DNA from 3 places in the Brucella pituitosa genome. Region 2 is predicted to be linked to each of the others. Evidence: riboswitches for the same ligand, from Rfam matches in the RefSeq annotation. Region 2 holds a riboswitch; each other region holds the start of a gene.

Region 1 (7,320 bases), 860 kb from region 2:
AATTGGCATCTGCAATTACGCGCTGATCAAGCTGCTGCGCATCCCTCCAATCATCGCGACCCTATCGATGAGCTTCCTGATCCAGTCGACCGCCATCTGGAGCAATCGCGGCCTGCGCGTGAAGCCGCCCGAAGTTCTGGCACAGTTCACCACCTCCTCTGTCTTTGGCATTCCCAATGTTGCAATCGTCGCGCTACTCCTGTCGGTTTTAGGCTGGGTGCTTCTCAAGAAGAGCATTTATGGCCGCTGGATTTCAGCCATCGGGCAAAATCCGTTTGCAGCACGTATGGCAGGTGTTCCGGTTGATGGCACACGCTTCGTCACCTATCTGCTCTGCGCAGTTCTGGCTTCGCTCTGCGGCTTCCTGCTTGCCTGTTTTTCTGGTGGCGCAGCACTCAATATGGGCGCTGAATATCTGCTGATGTCGATTGCAGTCGTCATCATTGGTGGCACGGCCGTAGCAGGTGGCGATTCCAACATCCCCGGTATTTGGGGTGCCGCACTCTTCATGTTCCTCATAGTCTCAATGCTCAACACCTATGGCTTCGGTGCCGGTGTTCGTCTGGTCCTGACGGGGCTCACCATCATTGCTGTGATTTTCCTCGCCAGCAGTCGCAGATCCGAGCGTTAAACAGTATCCCCGGAGTAATTTCCTTGTCTCAAAATCATTCGATTTACGAAATTCACGACGAACGCTTCAAGCAGATGATTGTATCGAGCGCCGGTCTCGATGAACTTTACAGTGACTGTCGCTGGGCCGAAGGCCCGGTCTGGTTTGGCGATCTGAACTGCCTGCTTTGGAGTGACATTCCAAACCAGCGTATTTTGCGCTGGGTGCCGGAAGGCGGCGTTTCTGTCTTTCGGCAGCCTTCAAATTTTGCCAATGGCAATACGCGTGACCGCGAAGGACGACTTGTTTCCTGTGAACACGGCGGACGCCGGGTCACTCGCACGGAACTCGACGGCAGTATCACAGTGCTTGCGGACAGCTATCAGGGCAAAAAACTCAACGCGCCGAATGATGTCATTGTGCGCTCCGATGGCACCATCTGGTTCACTGATCCAACCTACGGCATCATTGCGGATTATGAAGGCTACAAGGCCGACCCTGAACAACCAACCCGCAATGTCTATCGACTTGAACCGAGAAGTGGTGAACTTACAGCGGTTGTCACGGACTTTGTGCAGCCAAACGGCCTCGCCTTTTCACCGGATGAAACCAAGCTCTTTGTTGCCGACAGCGCTTATAGCCACGACGAACAAGCGCCACGTCATATCCGGGTCTTTGATGTCACAGACGACGGCAAGCGCGTAAGCGGCGGTAAGATTTTCTGCACCATCGATAATGGCCTGCCGGACGGATTCCGTTTTGATACCGAAGGTAATTTGTGGACCAGTGCTGGCGATGGCGTACATTGTTTCTCACCGCAGGGTGAACTTCTCGGCAAGATTAAGACACCGCAAACGGTGGCAAATGTGACCTTTGGTGGCCCTCGCCGCAACCGTCTTTTCATTGCGGCAACGAGATCACTCTATGCGGTCTATTTGACCGTCACGGGTGCACAGCACCCTTGAATAAAGTACGGCGACCACCCGAAAAAGATGGTCGCCGCTGAATAATGCTTACACTAATTCATTTGAAAAATTAAATTAGCCACATGCCCGTTTTTGGTTCTGCCCTGCAGGACAGGCATGCCAATATCTATACCTTGTTCAAATCCGAACCACCACCGCTCCACAAAATCACCCATGGAAACCGATTTAGGTTCACACATCCGGAACCCGAAATAACGACACATCCGCAATATGATTGCATCGATCACTCCGGCAATGCGACCTCAACCTTCAACAATCGAGAGAGCGCCTTTCCAAATGCGACATGCGGCCATATAAACAAACCGTCAATCAAATGGAAACAGTTTGTCAACAAAAACACTCACATCGCCGTGATAAACTTAAGCAAAAAGTGAAATTTTTCACAAACTTAGTAGAAAACAACCATTCCATATATTAGCATTTGCCTTATAAATTCATATTTATTTCGATCATATTCAATGAATATTAACAAAACCGAATAAATGATTTCCTGGTCGTTATGCTGATTGCTTCAGCTCCAGAGCCGCATAACCTGGTACACGGTAACGAATATGACATCCATGCACACCGTGATATTCGACATCCACCTCAACACCGAAAACACTGCGAATACATTCGGCTCGTAAAACCTCGCGCGGTGTCCCTAATTCTACAATCTGTCCTTTGTTCATGATTGCGATACGATCGCAGAACATGGCCGCATGGTTCAGGTCATGCAGTGCGGCGACGACGGTCAATTTCTGACGCCTGACAAGATCGAGCAATCCGATTTGATGACCGATATCGAGATGATTTGTCGGCTCATCCAGAAGCAGTATCTGCGGGTCCTGTGCTAAAGCACGGGCAATATGCACACGTTGGCGCTCCCCGCCTGAGAGCGTGTGCCAATAACGACCTGCCAGATGTGCCATATCAACATTGGCCAGCGCCCGATCGACAACGGCATCGTCCTGCTCTGACCAGGGAGACAGAGCGCCAAGATATGGCGTGCGCCCCAACTCCACCGCCTGCCTTGCGGTGATGCGCTCTGTTGTGCCCGCCTGTTGTTCAACAAGTGCCAGTTTGCGCGCAATCTCGCGCCGATTAAATTTTTGGATCGGCTTACCGCAAAGTTTTACTTCTCCCGAACGACTGCGTCGTACACCTGAAAGCAGAGACAGAAAACTTGTTTTGCCTGAGCCATTTGGCCCGATGATACCGAGGAATTCTCCCTCTTTCACATCGAGCGAAACGCTACGCAGGATATCAACGCCTCCTGCTGACCAACTGACGTTGTTTGTAGAGAGCATCATGATTGTGCCCTTCTCTGTCCAAGCAGCAGCGCAAATGCCGGGGCACCGACCAATGCCGTAATGACTCCGATAGGCAAAACCTGACCGGGAATAATAATGCGAGACACAATATCGGCCAGGATCATAAAGATTGCACCGATGAGCGCCGCCGCAGGCAACAACCTGCCGTGACGTACACCGACCAGCATGCGCGCAGCATGAGGAATAACCAGACCAATGAAGCCGATGGAACCGACAATCGACACCATCACGGCCGTCATCATGGCGCTCACACCAATCAAAACGGCATAAACGCGCCGCACCGGAATACCAAGCGATGCAGCAGATTCCGAACCGAAAGTGAAAGCATCTAACGCACGGGCATGCCAAAGACAGATAAGAAGCCCCACCACACAGGCGGGCAAGGCGAGCGCAACGTCCGGCCAGCGGACACCTGAAAGATTGCCCAACAACCAGAACATAATCCCGCGCGCCTGTTCGGCATTTGCTGCCTTCGTGACAATGAGAGATGTCAACGCGTTAAAAAGCTGCGAACCAGCAATGCCGGCCAGAATGATCGCACTGTTACCGCGCCCTGCCCGCAATGCGAGCAGGGAAACGAGAACAAAAGCCACAATCGCACCGATAAACGCTCCCACTGACAGCGAGAGCACACCTGCACCAATTCCGAGAATAGCAACGCTCACTGCCCCGGTAGAAGCCCCGGCAGAAATACCCAGAATATAGGGATCGGCCAGCGAATTGCGGAGAAGCGATTGCAGAACCACGCCCGACAAGGCCAGCGCCGCACCGCAGCAAGCTGCGACAACAGCCCGGCTCAGCCGATAGCTCCAAACGATGCCTTCATCAATCGGCGCGATAGGATAGCCGGCATTCCAGACGCGGTTGGCGATGGTCTTCGCCACCACGTCCAGAGGTATGGCAGTTTCACCAATGGCAGCACCCAGCCACAAAGCAACGAAGAGCAGGACGAGCGCAAGTACTCCCAAAAGCACCCGGGAACTCATCGTGGTTTTCAGTGAAATGCCTGCTATGGCTGCCTTTGACATCACTTATTCAGATCCGAACCGGCAATATCGGCAGCCAGCGTTTCAATGCCCTCGATCACTCGCAACGACGTGCTCATCGACTGTGCATCGATATCGAAAACATATCCACCTTCAACAGCAGGCATTAATTTCGTCACAGGATCGGTCTTGAGAAACTGATGTTTGACCGCAATGTCATCGGCAGGATAACGACGACGATCAAGCTTCGCTGCAACGATCATCGATGGGCCCGCCTTGGCGATTGTTTCCCAACCCACCGCTGGCCATTCTTCTTCACTCTCAATCACATTCCTGATGCCGAGCGCAGAAAGGATGTAGGCAGGAGCGCCGAACTTACCAGCAACATAAGGATCAGCATCAACCTGTGTGCTGGAGAACCAGGCAACAGCCGAAAGCTTTCCATCTGCGGAACCGATCTTTTTGCGGGCTGCATCTTCACGTGCCTTGAGCTCTGCGATCAGCTTTTCACCGCGATCCTGTACATTGAATATCTGAGCCAGTTCGCCGATTTCCTGATAGACGATATTCATCGTGAATGGCGCTGTGCGAACACCATCGCCGCCACCAGAATTATCTTTGCCGACGCAATCGGAAGGCGATGTGTAGGCAGGAATACCCAATTCTTCGAATTGTTCCGGTTTGGCCACAATGCCCATCGGCCCGACATGCCACTGGAAATCCGCCGTAACAATGTCTGGCTTTTGCGTAAGTACGCTTTCAAAACTCGGATCGTTATCAGCCAGGCGCTTTACCTTGGCATTCACCTCCTCAAAGCCTTTGAGGACCGGGCCGAACCAAACAGCCGTACCCACAACCTTGTCGCCGAGGCCAAGGCTGTAGAGGATCTCCGTGCTGCTCTGACCAACGGCGACTGCCCGCTCCGGCGCGTGTTTGAAGGTTACATCGCGACCGCAGTTTTTCAGCGTCAGCGGATATTGGGTTTCTGCTGCCTGCGCCGCGAAACCGGTTGCGAAAAGAGCGACTGCGCCCAGAAGTGCGCTAAATGGCACTTGGCCTGAAATTTTCATCTAAATCCCCGAAATGATATGAGAAAAAGCCGCATCAAACGGCGGAAGCGATCCGGCGCTTAAAGAGAACGGACATATCCGGGGATATGAATGACAATGGGAGACGACGTCTTGCGACGTTTAAAGCTGTCATAACCAACTCCTGCTCCGGGCATCCCCGCCCGTGACAATGGACTACGTTAGACGGCAGGTCTCCTGGCTCGCAGATATTCGCTGTTCATCTGCCTTCCCGAGCTGTTTGTAACAAGCCCAGTGACATGACGCTTTTGAGGCATCACAAGGATGAACGGCAATCCGCTTACAGTTGCGGGGGCAGCCACGGTTTCGGCCCCTTTTGGGTCGTCCTCACCGTGTTCCCTATTAATCCCCTTCACTCTCGGTCGGGGGAACCGTCGTAACTTTATTACATCGCACCTTTGGACACGTCAAGCGAAGCCGGACGCTTATTCGGCTATATAAAAGCGCCACATAAGACTTTTTGCTAATACGATCTTGCAAGTAAAACGAGCGGCATTGCTTGCTGGTATATTGCAATTCTCTGCTGTAGTCTCCAGATCAGGAGTCTCTGACTGGGAAGCAGAGGGTTTTGAGGAGGGCTGTCAAAAGACAGCAGAAAATTGCACGCAAAGTGCATTCAGGGAGGATTTATGCGTAAATGGATTCTGGCCATTTCGTCTGTGGCAGCGCTTGCAATGACAGGCGCGGCTTCGGCTGAAGATTATAAAGTACTGGCACCAGCAGCACCGGGTGGTGGCTGGGATCAGACAGCACGCACCATGCAGAGCGTGCTTCAGGATGAAAAGATTTCCGGCAGCGTTCAGGTTATCAACGTTCCGGGCGCAGGTGGCACCATTGGCCTCGCGCAGTTCGTCAATCAGAATAAAGGCGATCCGAGCCAGCTCATCGTTGGCGGCTATGTTATGGTCGGCGCGATCCTGACCAACAATTCGCCGGTAAATCTTGACGCGATCACGCCAATTGCTCGCCTCACCGGCGAATATGAAGCTATCGTCGTTCCAGCATCATCCGACATTCAAAATCTTGGTGATCTCGTCACCAAACTGAAAGCCGACCCAGGTTCTGTCTCGTGGGGCGGCGGTTCTGCTGGCGGCACGGACCACATTACGGCCGGCCTTTTCGCCAAAGCCGTTGGCGTTGACCCGACCAAAGTCAATTACATCGCCTTTTCCGGTGGCGGTGAGGCACTTGCAGCAATTCTTGGCAATCAGGTGACTGTGGGTATTTCCGGCTACGGTGAATTTGATCCGCAGATCAAGGCTGGCACGCTGCGCATCATCGGCATCTCCAGTGACGAACGCATTGAAGGCATCGATGCTCCGACGTTCAAGGAAAGCGGCGTTGATGTTTCAATCCAGAACTGGCGTATGATTGGCGCTGCGCCCGATATTACTGCGGAACAAGTAGCCGTCATCAATGCCGATGTTGAGAAGATGGTGAAATCGGAATCCTGGCAGAAGGCACTTAAGGATAAAGGCTGGGCCGACACCTATCTGGCAGGCGATGCGTTCAAGGAACAGCTCGCCAAAGACGTGGCGTCCACTGAAACCATCCTCAAGGAAATCGGCCTCGTCAAATGACAGGATCTGAACAGCAGGCAGAGCGCCGTTCCACTGGAACGGCGCCGGATTATGCAGCTCTTGTGATCGCCTTCATTCTGGGAGCGGTCGCTATCGCGATTGCCTGGTCAACCGCCTATGGCAACAACGTTCTTTCCTATTCGCCAGTTGGGCCAAAAACTGTGCCCTATATCATTGCCGCCGGGTTGTTCATCCTGTCTATATGGACGGTGATCAGTGCTATTAAAGGCGACTTTCCAGAGCGCGAACATCAGGAAATCGCGCCTATGGCCTGGATCGTCGGTGGCTTGGTTATTCAGATGCTGACGATGAAAACTTTGGGATTTTCCATCGCAACGGGGCTACTCTTTGCGGCAACGGCGCGCGGATTTGGTTATCGCAAGTTCTGGATCAGCGTGCCTGTCGGCATCGTCTTTGCATTCGTCATCTGGTTCATTTTTGCGCGCGGCCTGCAGCTTTCGCTGCCATCAGGCTGGCTTGAGCATCTGGTTTAGAGCGAGACAACAATGGATACTGTCACTCTTCTCGCCAACGGACTTCTGGTGGCGCTTGAACCGGCAAACCTTATTTATGCGCTGATTGGCGTCACACTTGGTACGGCTGTTGGCGTACTGCCGGGCATCGGCCCGGCGCTGACTGTGGCATTGCTTCTACCTGTCACTTATAAACTTGATCCTGCCGGATCGCTCATCATGTTTGCCGGTATTTACTACGGTGGTATGTATGGCGGTTCAACCACGTCGATCCTGCTCAACAC
Region 2 (7,320 bases):
GCGCAAGGATGAGCCGGAACTCAAAGCCAAGCTCAATAAGGCACTTGGCGAGATGCAGGCAGATGGGACACTTTCGAAAATGTCTGAAAAATGGTTCTCGATCGATCTGAGCCCAAAGAGCTGAACCAGCCATAAGAACGAAACAAAAAGCGCGTTGTTCTCACAGCGCGCTTTTTTTAATCAAAAATCCCAGTCATCGTCTTCCGTCGCAACAGCCTTCCCAATCACATAAGAAGAGCCGGAGCCTGAGAAGAAGTCATGGTTCTCATCGGCATTCGGCGAAAGAGCCGAGAGGATTGCAGGGTTGACCTTGCAAGCCTCTGCCGGGAACAGGGCTTCGTAACCAAGGTTCATCAGCGCCTTGTTGGCATTATAATGCAGGAACTTTTTCACATCCTCGGTCAGACCAACGCCATCATAAAGCGCTTCAGTGTAGCGCACTTCATTGTCGTATAGCTCCAGCAGCAGATCGAAAGCAAAATCCTTGATTTCCTGCTTCTTGACTTCATCAAGCTTCTCAAGCGCACGCTGATACTTATAGCCGATATAATAGCCATGAACGGCTTCATCGCGGATGATCAGGCGGATGAGGTCGGCCGTGTTGGTGAGCTTGGCACGGCTTGACCAATACATTGGCAGATAGAAGCCCGAATAGAAGAGGAAGCTTTCCAGAAACACGCTGGCGATTTTCTTCTTGAGCGGATCTTCAGCGTTATAATTGTCGAGGATCAGCTGCGACTTCCTTTGCAGGAATTCGTTTTCTTCCGACCAGCGATAGGCATCGTCCACATCAGGCGTCAAGCACAGCGTCGAGAAGATCGACGAATAAGAACGCGCATGAACCGCTTCCATGAAGGAAATGTTCGAGAGAACCGCTTCTTCATGCGGGGTCGATGCATCTTCCATAAGGGTTACCGCGCCAACCGCGTTCTGGATGGTATCCAGAAGCGTCAGGCCTGTGAACACGCGGATGGTGAGCTGCTTTTCTTCAGCTTTCAGCGTTTCCCAAGACTGAATATCGTTGGACAGTGGCACTTTTTCCGGCAGCCAGAAATTGCCCGTCAGACGGTTCCAGACTTCAAGGTCTTTGTCGTCTTCGATGCGGTTCCAGTTGATGGCCCGCACAACCGCCGGCTTTTTCGCATTATTGTTTTTAAACTGCATGTTCATCGGTTTCGATCCTGATCAAAGAGCGCAAGAGACGCAGCCTTCAACCTGCGTACCTTCGAGCGCCATCTGGCGCAGGCGGATGTAATAAATCGTCTTGATGCCCTTCTTCCAGGCGTAAATCTGCGCCTTGTTGATATCGCGCGTGGTGGCGGTATCACGGAAGAAAAGCGTCAGCGACAGACCCTGATCGACATGCTGCGTTGCCGCTGCATAGGTGTCGATAATCTTTTCCGGGCCAATCTCATAGGCATCCTGATAATATTCGAGATTATCATTCGTCATGAAAGCAGCCGGGTAATAAACGCGGCCAATCTTGCCCTCTTTACGGATTTCGATCTTGGAAACAATCGGATGGATCGAAGAGGTCGAATGGTTGATGTAGGAGATCGAGCCTGTTGGCGGCACAGCCTGCAGGTTCTGATTATAAAGTCCGCCTTCCATGACGGACTTTTTCAGTTCCTGCCAGTCTTCCTGCGTCGGGATTGCAATACCGGCATTCTCGAAAATCTCGCGAACCTTCTCAGTCGCAGGCTCCCAGACCTGATCGGTATATTTGTCGAAATATTCACCTGTCGCATATTTCGATTTCTCAAAGCCCTTGAACGAGCTGCCCTGTTCGACCGCAATACGATTGGAGGCGCGCACCGCGTGATAGGCAACGGTGTAGAAGTAGACATTAGTGAAATCGACGCCCTCTTCCGAACCATAGAAGATACGTTCGCGAGCGAGATAGCCGTGCAGGTTCATCTGGCCGAGGCCGATGGCATGGCTTTCGTCATTGCCACGGGCAATCGAAGGCACCGAGCCGATATGGCTCATATCGGCAACAGCCGTCAGCGCACGGATTGAGGTCTCAATCGTCTTGCCGAAATCCGGGCTATCCATGGCTGCCGCTATATTGAGCGACCCGAGATTGCAGGAAATATCCTTGCCGAGATGCTCATAAGACAGATCATCATTGAAGATGCTGGCTTCGCTCACCTGAAGAATTTCCGAGCAGAGATTGCTCATGGTGATGCGGCCATCAATCGGATTGGCACGGTTCACCGTGTCTTCAAACATGATGTAAGGATAGCCGGACTCAAACTGGATTTCTGCCAGCACCTGGAAGAAGTCACGCGCATTGATCTTCTTCTTGCGGATACGACCGTCATCCACCATTTCGCGATATTTTTCAGTGATCGAAATCTCGGTCATCGGCACGCCATAGACGCGCTCGACGTCATAAGGCGAGAAGAGGTACATGTCCTCGTCGTTTTTGGCGAGTTCAAACGTGATGTCCGGGATCACAACGCCAAGCGACAGCGTCTTGATGCGGATTTTTTCGTCTGCATTTTCGCGCTTTGTATCGAGGAATCGCATGATGTCGGGGTGATGGGCGTGCAAATAAACCGCGCCCGCGCCCTGACGCGCACCAAGCTGGTTAGCGTAGGAGAATGAATCTTCCAGAAGCTTCATCACCGGAATGATGCCGGAAGACTGGTTCTGGATCTGCTTGATCGGCGCACCGGATTCACGAATATTGGTCAGGCTGAGCGCCACACCGCCGCCGCGCTTTGAAAGCTGGAGTGCCGAATTAATCGAGCGACCAATCGATTCCATGTTGTCTTCAACACGCAACAGGAAGCACGAGACCAGTTCGCCACGCTGCTTTTTTCCTGCATTGAGGAAGGTCGGCGTTGCCGGCTGATAACGACCTGAAATGATCTCATCGACCATTTCGCGTGCGTGCTGCTCGTTGCCACGCGCAAGCGCCAACGCCACCATGCAGACGCGATCTTCATAGCGCTCAAGATAGCGCTTACCGTCGAAGGTTTTCAGCGTATAGCTGGTGTAATATTTGAACGCACCGAGGAAGGTCGGGAAGCGAAATTTCTTGTCATAGGCATGATCGAAAAGATCGCGCACGAAATTGAAGGAATACTGATCCAGCACTTCCTGTTCGTAATAGCCTTCATCGACCAGATAATCGAGCTTCTCACGCAGATTGTGGAAGAACACCGTGTTCTGGTTGACGTGCTGCAGGAAATATTGCTGCGCCGCCTGGCGATCGCGATGCAGCTGAATCTTCCCCTCGTCATCATAGAGGTTCAGCATCGCATTGAGCGCGTGATAATCCAGCGACGTTTCCGTCAGCTTCTGCGGCTTGCTGCCCGATGCTGGCGATGACTCGTGCTTTTCCGAAGCGGCGACCGTCTCGCGCTCACGGGTCAGGGTTGTGTCTGCCGTGTCCAAAATCGTTCCATCCCGTCTTTAACATTGACAATGTCTTCATCCGTTCCCAGAAGCTCAAAACGATAGAGGTAGGGAACCTGACATTTTTCCGAAATTATTTTGCCTGCAAGGCCAAAGCCTTCGCCGAAATTGCTGTTCCCGGCGGCGATAACACCGCGAATGAGGGATCGGTTATCCGCATCATTGAGAAAGCGGATGACCGGCTTGGGAACAGCGCCTTTCGCACCCCCGCCGCCGTAGGTTGGCGTTACGAGCACAAAAGGCTCGTTGACCCGTAACAGGCCAGTATTATCTTCATAGCTTTCCAGCGGAATGCGCTTTGAACGCATGCCAAGACGCATCACAAAGCGATGCGTGTTTTCCGAACGGCTGGAAAAATAAACGATCTGGCCCATAACAAACCCCGGCAGCAGACCGGCGTTACGCCAGCGAGCTGATCATATCCGGACGGAAACCGGCCCAATGGGATTCACCGGCAACAACAACCGGCACCTGACGGTATCCGAGGCCCTGAACGAGATCATATGCATCGGCATTGGCGGAAATGTCGATGACATCATATTCAATGCCCTGACGGTCGAGCGCGCGGGTGGTTGCGGTGCACTGGACGCAGGCGGGCTTGCTATAGACGGTAACGTTCATTTTTTCCTCACTGGGGATGGAGCATTTCCAGCACCGTCGCAGAAGCATTTGGCGTTGGAGAATGCATATAGACAGACGTTTTGATCCACTGCGCCTCACACGAAAGAAGGCGCAAAAAAGCGTTCGCGCATGACGAAATGCGCGTGAAAAGCAACGAAAACTGAGAGGCACAACGAGCTTTAAGAGCGCGAAGCCTTCAAACTAGCCCGTACCGGGCGGACCGGAACTGTTTGGTCTTGAATTACTCGACATGCTTGTCACCCCGAAGCTTATGAGAGGGATATACGGGGCACCAAAAGACATGGCAGAACAATGCCACAACTTATCGCGCGCCAACCGGACACCCCGCCCGTGGACGTTCTCGTTCAAGGCAGGTCTCCTGGCTCACGGTTTAATGCTTTTTGCCCGCCTTCCCGGTTTTAGCCAGTGGCATATGGACATAAAGCTCGCCGCTTACAGTTGCGGGGGCAGCTACGGCTTAACAGCATCCATCATGGATACCACGCACCGTATTCCCATCTTCGCTTTTGATCCTCACGAATCGTAAGAACCTTGAACACAAGATATAGTATCTGAAGTTAAAAAGTCGTCAATGGATAGACGGTTCAAAAAAATTTAATCTGGCTTTTACCCCGGGCAGCCTGTGAATAGCAGGGATATGTAGCCGACTATTCCACAGGCGTGATAGGCCTGGGTCGAAAGTCGGGCTTTACGGCCTTCAATGCCATGCGATCCACCAGATGTGGTGCCAATAGTTTCAACCAGCGCCCCAAACGCATCTGACGCGTCATCAACACTTCGCGTTTGCGGTTGGTGATTCCATCCAGCATCAGCTCGACGGCCCGCTGAACAGACATCATATCGTCTTCGCGAACGCCACTCACCCCGAGAGCGCCCCCACTGGCTCCATAGCCAACCTTGCGAATGTCGGTTTTGACGACGCCCGGATAAACAATCGTCACCGAAATACCGCTTGGATCAAGCTCGGAACGCAGCGCCTCACAAAACCCTGAAAGCGCAAATTTGGTGCCGCTATAGGCTGTACGTCCCGGCACGCCAATCAGTCCGGCAACAGATGAAACTGCCACGATGCGGCCTTTGGTTTTGGCCAGATGCGGGAGTGCTGCATGGATCGGCCAGACGCTGCCCCAATAGTTGAGCTCCATCAGATCATGCATCCATTTCAAGTCTTCCGGTTTGATCTCGGAAAAATTGGCATGGGCCGACATGCCCGCATTAACGATCAGCGTATCAATCCGACCAAAAGAAGAAGCCGTTTTTTCAATGAGGCCAATACAGGCATTGCGATCCGTAACATCGGTCGGAACAACCAGAACTTTACTGCCTGACTGCTCTATTTCTGCAGCAAGCGCTTGCAACTTTTCGACGTTACGCGCCGCCAGAACCAGCGCTGCCTTGTTCCCGTCACACATGCTTATCTGGCGCGCGGTTTCGGCACCTATGCCATCGGATGCGCCTGTGATGATCGTAACTTCCATGAAGCCCTCCCTTGCTCGCATGAATGGTCATGTTTCCGAGCTTACAATTCACTTCGTCAAGCCGTCCAGTACCGAGAATTTGCTCGTGGGCATACCAGGCCTTCACAAAGCCGTGTGAGATGACAGACAAAGAGCTTAACGAAATCAATGCCCTACTGAACGACATCTCCCGGATATCAATTGAATTGATTAAAATCCCTGGTGTTCGTCGAAGGGATAAATTGACAGCCGCGCTTCATTTCCTGTATCGCTTTATTAAATCCTGAACATTGTTCAATATATTGAACAATTAAGAAGAGATCCTCCCAAGCATCTCTTCAGACGACCGATGCACCGGCTGCATCGGAAAACTGTCGGTCCGGCTTTCCTCTACGCGAAAGCCGGACCGCTTGAAACCCAGCGCCTCTGTGCCGGCGAGGAATGAGAGACCTCGGCTCTGGGGAAATTTGAATAAGGGTGGAAACAATGACTATAGGTATCAAGCCATTTTCGTTCGACACGGTCGGCTCAATGCTTGTCGAGTGGGGGGCTGCAAAGCGTCTCGGCGAAGTTCTGGGCGAACGTTTCTCAGAACGCAAAATCCTCATCGTAACCGACAAGGGCCTGCACAAGGCTGGCGTTCTCAAAGAAGCGCTCGCTTCGCTGGAAAAAGCAGGCTTCAGCATCAGCATTTTCGATGCAGTTGTTGCTGATCCGCCGGAATCAGTTCTGTTCGAATGTGTCGATCAGGCCAAGGCCGCTGGCAGCGATATCGTGCTGGGCCTTGGCGGCGGCTCTTCAATGGATATTGCAAAGCTTGCTGCGGTGCTTATCGTCTCCGAGCAGGAACTGTCTGAGCTTTATGGTATTGGCAAAGTGCAGGGCACGCGCCTGCCGTTGATCCAGATCCCGACCACTGCTGGCACCGGATCAGAAGTGACCAACATCACGATCCTGACCACCGGCGAAACCACCAAAATGGGTGTCGTCTCCCGCCAGCTTTATGCAGATTTCGTCATTCTGGATGCAGAACTGACCTGCGGCCTGCCAGCGCTTCACACGGCTGCCACCGGCATTGACGCCATGGTTCACGCGATTGAAGCCTATACCAGCCGTATCAAGAAGAACCCGCTTTCCGACGCTTTTGCGCGCGAAGCACTGAAGCTCTTGTCGGCCAATCTGGTTGCAGCTTGCGAAAACGGCAAAGACCGTCACGCCCGAGAAGCCATGCTGCTTGGCGCAAACTATGCCGGTCAGGCCTTCTCGAACTCGCCGGTTGGCGCGGTTCATGCCCTGGCCTATCCGCTTGGCGGCCATTATCATGTGCCGCATGGCCTTTCCAACGCATTGATGCTCGGACCGGTCCTACGCTTCAACATGGCGGGTGCTGCTGAGCTTTACGCAGAACTTGCCGACCTGCTTCTTGGCAAATCGGACGGCACGACAGAGGAACGTTCGGCTGCTTTCGTTGATTATATGGAAGACCTGATGAACCGCTCTGGCGCACCGCGCCGTCTGCGCGACGTTGATGTCACCGAAGAAAGCCTCGAAATATTGGCACGATATGCAATGCTTCAGACACGTCTTCTGGGTAACAACCCTGTCGATGTGACCGAAGCTGACGCGCTGGCGCTTTATCGCGAAGCATTCTGAGCACACACCCTCTTTTAAAACAGCATCCCGGACGAGTGGGCTTGATTAGCCGCTCTTCCGGAGCCCTGTTTCGTCTATTCGGAGTAAAATCTTGAGCACTGAACGCATCGACGGTCAGGAGCAGCCATATTGGCCTGCCGGA
Region 3 (7,320 bases), 250 kb from region 2:
GCCGGATCAGAAGAAAGCTGCTGCCCGACCAATCCACCCAGCGAAATGATGATCGGTGGGCTTGCTGCACCCAGAGCCTGTGCCGCAGTCAGCACGAGTATATTGCGTCTGGCGATTGTCTGGTCGGTCATGTCTGCACTTCTTCAAAGTTGCCTTGATAATCGTGCCGGGCCTATTCAGCTGGCACCTGGAAATGTGTGCAAATCACCGCCATCACCTGCCGCGCTATATCGCTTTCAACGCGATACCAGATCGTTTGCCCGTCGCGACGCCCGGCAATGATGCCATCACGTCGCAGCAAAGCCAGATGCTGCGAGACCGTGGAGGCACGCAAGCCGATCAGTTCGGCAAGCTGCCCCACTGACTTCTCACCACCATGCAACCGGCAGAGGATCATGAGCCGGTGATTGTTGGCGATTGCCTTGAGGAATTCACTTGCCTCGTCGGCCGCAAGATGGGTTTTTACGCCGGGGTCGATTGGGTTAGGCTTATTCATGTCTTCGTATCTACGAAACTATGAAGATATAGTCAATCTTACTGAAAAGCGGGTATCAGGAAATTTCATTCCGATTTCCGTTTCAAACTGTAAGCGGTGGTGAAAGCGCTTCTGTCTGCAGCAATGATATTGTAGCGTTGACGCCTTGCTGTTTTTGGGTCGCGCTATTTTTTGGGTTGGAGTCGTCGTGCGTATATCGGTCTTGTGGGTTGTGTTTGGAGTTTTATTGTCTGGTCAGGCACATGCGGAAGATGACTGGAAAGCCGTCGAAGTTATAAAACCCTATGCAATTACTGGCCGCACCGGCGCTGAGCTTTATGAATCCATCGGCGAGCGCGGCCCTAAAGCCGGCAAATCCCGCGTGATCGCGCACACGACCTTTGTGTTGACCTGGGACCGCAAGTTCGACAATTCCAACAATGGCTGCACAATTGTTTCGGCCAAGCCCAAGCTGAAAATCACCTATACGCTGCCCAAGCCTTCACAGAAGCTGTCCTCTCCGGTGAGAGAGAACTGGGAACGCTTCTATGATGGCATCTACAAGCACGAGCTTGTTCATGGCGACACCGCCAAGGACATGACGCGTGAAATCGTCCGCACAACGGTTGGGCTTTCGATCCCGAATGATCCAAAGTGCCAGAAAATGCGCCGGGAACTGATCAATCGCATTACTGCGCTGGTCGAGGTTCAGCGCCAGCAAGGCCGTGATTTCGACCGTGTTGAAATGGGGTCCGGCGGCAATGTCGAGCAGCTCATTCTGGCGTTGGTGAATGGAGGCTAGAATTTCCAGCAAAAGTGCGTGAGCCTTTTGCGTCGGATAATGCGTTATGAAAAAGATAGAGCGGTTCCCAATTGGAGCCGCTCTGGCCCGTGCCAGCAATCCGGCATGGGCTTTTGTGTTTAAATGAGTTCGGCGCGTAGCGCTTTCGCTGCCGCCACCATGTTGACGAGGGCAGGGCGCACCTCGTCCCATTTGCGGGTTTTCAAACCGCAATCGGGATTGACCCAGAGCTGTCCATCGGAAAGCTGTTTGCGGGCAAGCGCCAGCAGGTCAGTCATTTCACTGACTTCCGGCACGCGTGGTGAGTGGATGTCATAAACGCCCGGTCCGATATCATTCGGATATTTGAACGACTTGAACGCATCGAGAAGCTCCATGCGTGAGCGTGAGGTTTCAATCGAAATCACGTCGGCATCCATATGAGCAATGGCGTCGATGATGTCATTGAACTCCGAATAGCACATATGGGTGTGGATCTGTGTTTGGTCGGCTACACCGCTTGAACACAGACGGAAGCTTTCGACAGCCCAATCGAGGTAGGTCGACCAGTCAGCGCGACGCAGCGGCAAGCCTTCGCGCAAGGCGGCCTCGTCGATCTGGATCATGATTGCACCGGCACCTTCCAGATCGCTCACTTCGTCACGGATGGCGAGCGCGATCTGTCGGCAGGTTGCGGCGCGCGGAATGTCATCACGAACAAACGACCAGTTGAGGATCGTCACAGGCCCGGTCAACATGCCCTTCATAGGCTTATCCGTCAGTGACTGCGCGTATTTCCACCAGGCAACCGTCATCGGCTCAGGACGGGAAACGTCACCGAAAATGATCGGAGGGCGGACATAGCGCGAGCCATAACTCTGCACCCAGGCGTATTTTGTGAAAGAGAAGCCCGAGAGCTGCTCGCCAAAATACTGAACCATGTCGTTACGCTCGAACTCGCCATGCACCAGTACATCGAGGCCGATTTCTTCCTGCCAGCGAATAGCGGCTTCAGTTTCGCGCTGGATGAAGCTCTCATATTGCGCATCGGTGATCTCACCTTTGTTGACCGCTGCGCGTGCTTTGCGCACTTCAGGGGTCTGCGGAAAAGATCCGATTGTCGTGGTGGGGAAAGCGGGCAAGCCGAGCTTGTCGCTTTGAATTTTGCGTCGCTCGGTGAACACGCTGTTGCGCTTCTTTTGAGCTTCCGTGACAGCGGCAACGCGCTGTTCAACAGCCGGACTGTGGACCTTTGGCGATGTGCGGCGGGCTGCAATGGCCTCACTTGCGGCTTTCAGTTCTGAAAGAACCGTGCTTTTGCCTGACGAAAGCGCACGTCCGAGGATAGCAATCTCATCGATCTTTTGTGCTGCAAAAGCGAGCCAGTTTTTAAGTTCTGCATCGAGCCCGGTTTCCAGTTCAAGATCAATCGGTACATGCAGGAGCGAGCAGGATGGGGCAATTTCGATGCGTTCCAGCCCGCGCTTTTCAACGATGGGCTGAATGCGGTCGATGATGGCATTGAGATCGGCGCGCCAGATATTGCGGCCATCAATTACACCGAGAGAAAGATGCTGATCGGGGCGTGCTTTCGCTACAATGTCGTTAAGCTGATCTGCGCCGCGTACCAGATCGACGTGAAGACCCGCGACCGGCAAAGCCAATGCAGTGTCGAGATTGTGGCCCAGCTCACCGAAATAGGTAGCAAGCAGGATTTTCGCGTCGGAAGCAGTGGCAAGACGCTGGTAAGCAAGTTCAAATGCAGCTTGTTCATTTGGGATGAGATCGAGAGCCAGCGCTGGTTCGTCAATCTGCACCCAGTCGGCACCGGCATTTGCAAGTTCACGCAGCAACTCTTCATAAACAGGCAGCAGCTTTGGCAGCAAGGCTACAGGATTGAAGCCTTCAGCGGTGGATTTAGCCAGCTTCAGGAATGTAACCGGGCCAAGAATAACTGGACGTGTGTGGATACCCAGTGCCTTGGCTTCGAGGAAGTGTTCGACCGGCTTGCGGGACGAAAGCCTGAACTCCTGATCATCGGTGAGTTCTGGCACCATATAGTGATAATTGGTGTCGAACCACTTGGTCATTTCAAGCGCAGTCACACCATGACCATGCCCATGTTCTTGATTGCCACAACCGCAATTGTTGCTTGTTTTGCCTTCGCTGCCACGCGCCATGGCGAAATAAGTCTGGAGCGATACGTCGCCGCTTGACCAGCCGTAACGGGCAGGGATGGCGCCGACCATTACAGCCGTATCAAGCACATGATCGTAAAGAGAGAAGTCGTTTGATGGAATTTTCGTGATGCCGTGATCGCGCTGTTCGGCCCAATTGGCCGCGCGCAAAGCGCTGGCAATAGTGAGCAGTTCTGCTTCAGACGATTTACCTGCCCAGAAAGCTTCGAGTGCAAATTTCAGTTCGCGATGACGGCCGATGCGCGGTACACCAAGGGTGGCGGTAGCGACGGTGGTTTGTGACATGGCTATATATACCCCGATATAGATGGGGGCGCGGGTTCACAGACGTGCGCGAAAAGGCTGCTTCTGGCAACCAGACCTGCAACACTCCGGGACACCCCGCCCGTGGACGTTGTTTTGTCATGGCAGGTCTCCTGGCTCGCGGGTCAGCGCCTCGATCCGCCTTCCCGGAATGTTTCGTTCCAGTGGCATGATGGATCAAGGCTCGCCGCTTACAGTTGCGGGGGCAGCACCGGTTTTGTCTTCAACGCACCGGTTTCCCTCTTAGCTTTCATCTGAAGTCTGACGAAAGAACCATAACGCCGCTCAGTCTGCCGGAAGCTTCACTGCTTGTCAATATTATATAAAGAAATGTTTATGTGTTTATGTCTAGAAAATGCCCGCACTTATTGCTTAGCCGAAAGTACTAAGTGCTCAGAACGAAGATCGGATGGCTTGTGTGAGAGAAATTGAATAAAAACAGATAATTAAGGGATCAGCGCGTAATCTTCGTGAGCGTGGGAAATATCAATTGATATGGCCCTGCGCGGGGACTCGTGCTAACGGTGCCACTATTGGGCTGGTTATATGGTCGGATATCTGAGCTAGATATCTGATTTCACTGATTAAAAAAGAGTTGGGTTTAGCCGAATCCTCAACGGCGATTATTCGCATTTTCGCCTTGAGGGGGCAGGATATGTTCGTATGAGTTTCAGATATCCCTGGCAGAGGCTGGCTTTGTTACCGCGTATTGGTAAGCAGATCATACTGCTGCTGAGCGACTGCCTGTTGTTGCTGCTCAGCGCCTATCTCGCCTTTGTCATGCGGCTTGGCTTTGTTTTTGTCCCGACGCAGACGCAGATTTTCCTGATCGCCATCGCTCCGGCTCTCGCAATCCCCGTCTTTATTCGTTTTGGTCTTTATCGGGCAATTATTCGCTATCTGGCCGAGCGAGCCATCTGGCCAATCTTTCAGGCGACCGCTATTGCAGCCCTATTCTGGGTGGCGCTGGTCTTTCTTATGGAATCATACGGCGGTGCTGGTTTGCCGCGTTCGGTTCCTCTTCTCTACTGGCTTTTGAGTACGGTGCTTATCTCTGCCAGCCGCTTTGGTGCGAAATGGCTGCTGCGCAGTGCTGAATCCAATAAGACCTATTCGAGCACAGCCCTCATCATTGGTGTTGGTGAGCCAGGACGTCAGCTGGCAACCGCACTTCGCAGCCACAGTGATACACATGTGGTCGGTTTCGTTGATCCAACTGGCCAGCTTGGCGGCATGGATATCATTGGTCTCCGGGTCTATGACATTGCAGCGATCCCGCGTTTGATCGAGAATTTTGGCGTTCGTCAGGTTGTCATATCCGAACCGGAAATCGATCAGAAGCAGCGGCAGGAACTTGCACGTCTGCTCGGGCGTCTGCCGGTTAGCACCCGCATTCTGCCGCCTATTGCTGATCTGACGGCTGGCAAATATCTTGTCAGTGCTCTGCGCAATGTCGAGATTGACGATTTGCTTGGGCGTTCGCCTGTGCCGCCAGATGTCGATTTGCTCCGCGAAGTTGTTGAAGGGCGACGCATTATGGTTACGGGCGCTGGCGGGTCGATTGGCAGCCAGCTCTGCCGCACGATTGCGCAGTGGAACCCAAGCTGCATCGTGCTTTTTGAATCGAGCGAATTCGCGCTTTATCAGATCGAGCGACAGTTACGGCAGATTGCGCAATGCGATGTCATTCCGGTGCTTGGCACGGTGGCTCATCGGCAATGTGTTGAAAAAGCTATCCGCGCCCACACCGTTGACACGGTTTATCATTGCGCAGCTTATAAGCATGTGCCGCTTGTCGAAAAGAACCCGCTTGTCGGTATCTATAACAACGTGTTCGGCACGCTGAACGTGGCTGCCGCAGCTTTTGCGACCGATGTCGAACGGATGGTGCTGATTTCATCCGACAAGGCCGTGAGGCCAACAAATGTTATGGGCGCAACAAAGCGTTGGGCCGAACTTGTCGTTTATTACTACGGGACACTCGCCGAAAAGGCGGGTCATCATAAATCGTTCTATTCCGTCCGCTTCGGCAATGTTCTGGGCTCTAACGGTTCAGTGGTTCCGCTTTTCCGCGAACAGATCGCCAATGGTGGACCCGTCACGCTCACGCACGAAGACATGACGCGTTATTTCATGTCGATCAAGGAAGCGGCCGAGCTCATCGTGCAGTCCGGCGCGATTGCCAAATCCGGTGATACCGTGCTTCTTGAGATGGGCGATCCAGTCAAAGTTCGAGATTTGGCCGAGAACATGATCCTGCTTGCTGGATTGACTGTACGCAACGCAGAGAATCCTGATGGAGACATTGCCATTGAGGTGACGGGTATTCGCGAAGGCGAGAAGATGTATGAAGAGCTTTTCTACGATCCTTCTCAAGCTCAGACGACGCGCCACCCCAAAATTATGCGTGCACCAAAGGGTCAGAAGGTTGCTGTGGACGTCCCTAAAAGCCTTGATACTCTTCGGGCTGCGATGGAGACAGAAGATGCCAACGCTGCCCGCAAGGTTCTGTTTGACGTCATAACTTCCTGAAGCGTCCGCGAAAATCGAGCAGCAGCAAAAGCACTGCGACCGCGGCGGTGAGCACGAATATAATCTGCGAAAGCATATGGTCGAAAACCATAATTGCAGCCGCACATGTTATCAGAATGATATTGAGCAGTGCGACGTGGCTCACCACCTTCGACACGCTCCACCCGGCCCGTTTGGCGACCTGATAGGCATGTTTTGAATGTGCTTTCAGAATGTTCTCGCCTGCCAGACCGCGTAAGATGATCGTCGTGCCAGCATCAAGCACGTAATAGAGCGGCAGAATAAGCGCGACCGCTATATGCGTTTCCCGTGCCAGAAGCAGAAGCGCGGTTCCGGCAAGCAGCCCCAGCGGAAAGCTGCCGGAATCGCCCAAAAAAACGATTGCGGGTGGACGGTTGTAAAAAGCAAACCCGAGAAGGCCGCCTGCTATGATCGCGGCAATTGTGCCGCTTTCAACGCCTGCGAGCTGAAACGCTGCCAGCAGCGCAATTCCAGCCATGGGTACGCCGATGCCTGCGACAGTCATGCAATCCAGGCCATCCATAAAGTTTGTGACATTGATTGCAGCGACAAGCGTGATGACGATCAGCGTGATCTCAGCCCAATGAGGCAAAAGCTCTGGCAATAGTCGGAAATCGGGGCCGAGCCCATAAACCACCAGGCATGCGGCTACAAACTGCGAGCCAAAGCGTGTTGTGACGGAAAGCTCAAAACGATCATCCAGTCCACCGATAACCCAAAGCAATAAACAGGCACCGCTGAGACTGAGAACCAGATCAATAGTCAGCCCAAGATCTGTGCCGAACATTAAAAGCGAGACAATAATCGCCGGTATGAGCGCAAGGCCGCCGATTTGCCGGGCAGCTACGCTATGGTTGGAGCGCGCGTTGAATTTTGCCGCAAGAAAGCTTGCTGGCAGAAGTGCGGATAAAACATAAAGACCGACGCCGCAAAGAATGGCGCTTGCAAGAAAGGAGACCAGCAACAAGATCATTGCAACAACCAATAAAAAATGACTCTATCATCGAATT

What was found. Region 2 has a riboswitch for cobalamin ahead of nrdH (glutaredoxin-like protein NrdH). Riboswitches for the same ligand answer to the same signal wherever they lie in the genome.
Region 1: another riboswitch for cobalamin. It lies ahead of ACSME1_RS18305 (ABC transporter substrate-binding protein); the one in region 2 lies ahead of nrdH (glutaredoxin-like protein NrdH).
Region 3: another riboswitch for cobalamin. It lies ahead of metE (5-methyltetrahydropteroyltriglutamate--homocysteine S-methyltransferase); the one in region 2 lies ahead of nrdH (glutaredoxin-like protein NrdH).

The regions. Positions count from the first base shown of each region.
Region 1 covers NZ_OZ264093.1:1,513,472-1,520,791, forward strand. Annotated here, with positions in the region: gene ACSME1_RS18285 (ABC transporter permease) at 1-631, shown strand, start outside; gene ACSME1_RS18290 (SMP-30/gluconolactonase/LRE family protein) at 706-1,575, shown strand; gene ACSME1_RS18295 (ABC transporter ATP-binding protein) at 2,094-2,888, opposite strand; gene ACSME1_RS18300 (FecCD family ABC transporter permease) at 2,885-3,895, opposite strand; gene ACSME1_RS18305 (ABC transporter substrate-binding protein) at 3,937-4,965, opposite strand; cobalamin riboswitch at 5,134-5,374, opposite strand; gene ACSME1_RS18310 (Bug family tripartite tricarboxylate transporter substrate binding protein) at 5,613-6,563, shown strand; gene ACSME1_RS18315 (tripartite tricarboxylate transporter TctB family protein) at 6,560-7,057, shown strand; gene ACSME1_RS18320 (tripartite tricarboxylate transporter permease) at 7,070-7,320, shown strand, end outside.
Region 2 covers NZ_OZ264093.1:641,717-649,036, reverse strand. Annotated here, with positions in the region: gene ACSME1_RS14235 (transporter substrate-binding domain-containing protein) at 1-124, shown strand, start outside; gene nrdF (class 1b ribonucleoside-diphosphate reductase subunit beta) at 181-1,170, opposite strand; gene nrdE (class 1b ribonucleoside-diphosphate reductase subunit alpha) at 1,186-3,306, opposite strand; gene nrdI (class Ib ribonucleoside-diphosphate reductase assembly flavoprotein NrdI) at 3,381-3,800, opposite strand; gene nrdH (glutaredoxin-like protein NrdH) at 3,826-4,047, opposite strand; cobalamin riboswitch at 4,400-4,617, opposite strand; gene ACSME1_RS14210 (SDR family oxidoreductase) at 4,716-5,546, opposite strand; gene ACSME1_RS14205 (iron-containing alcohol dehydrogenase) at 6,012-7,178, shown strand; gene ACSME1_RS14200 (hypothetical protein) at 7,270-7,320, shown strand, end outside.
Region 3 covers NZ_OZ264093.1:391,138-398,457, reverse strand. Annotated here, with positions in the region: gene ACSME1_RS13120 (MFS transporter) at 1-131, opposite strand, end outside; gene ACSME1_RS13115 (ArsR/SmtB family transcription factor) at 173-496, opposite strand; gene ACSME1_RS13110 (DUF922 domain-containing Zn-dependent protease) at 690-1,277, shown strand; gene metE (5-methyltetrahydropteroyltriglutamate--homocysteine S-methyltransferase) at 1,397-3,739, opposite strand; cobalamin riboswitch at 3,844-4,050, opposite strand; gene ACSME1_RS13100 (polysaccharide biosynthesis protein) at 4,421-6,289, shown strand; gene ACSME1_RS13095 (glycoside hydrolase) at 6,276-7,283, opposite strand.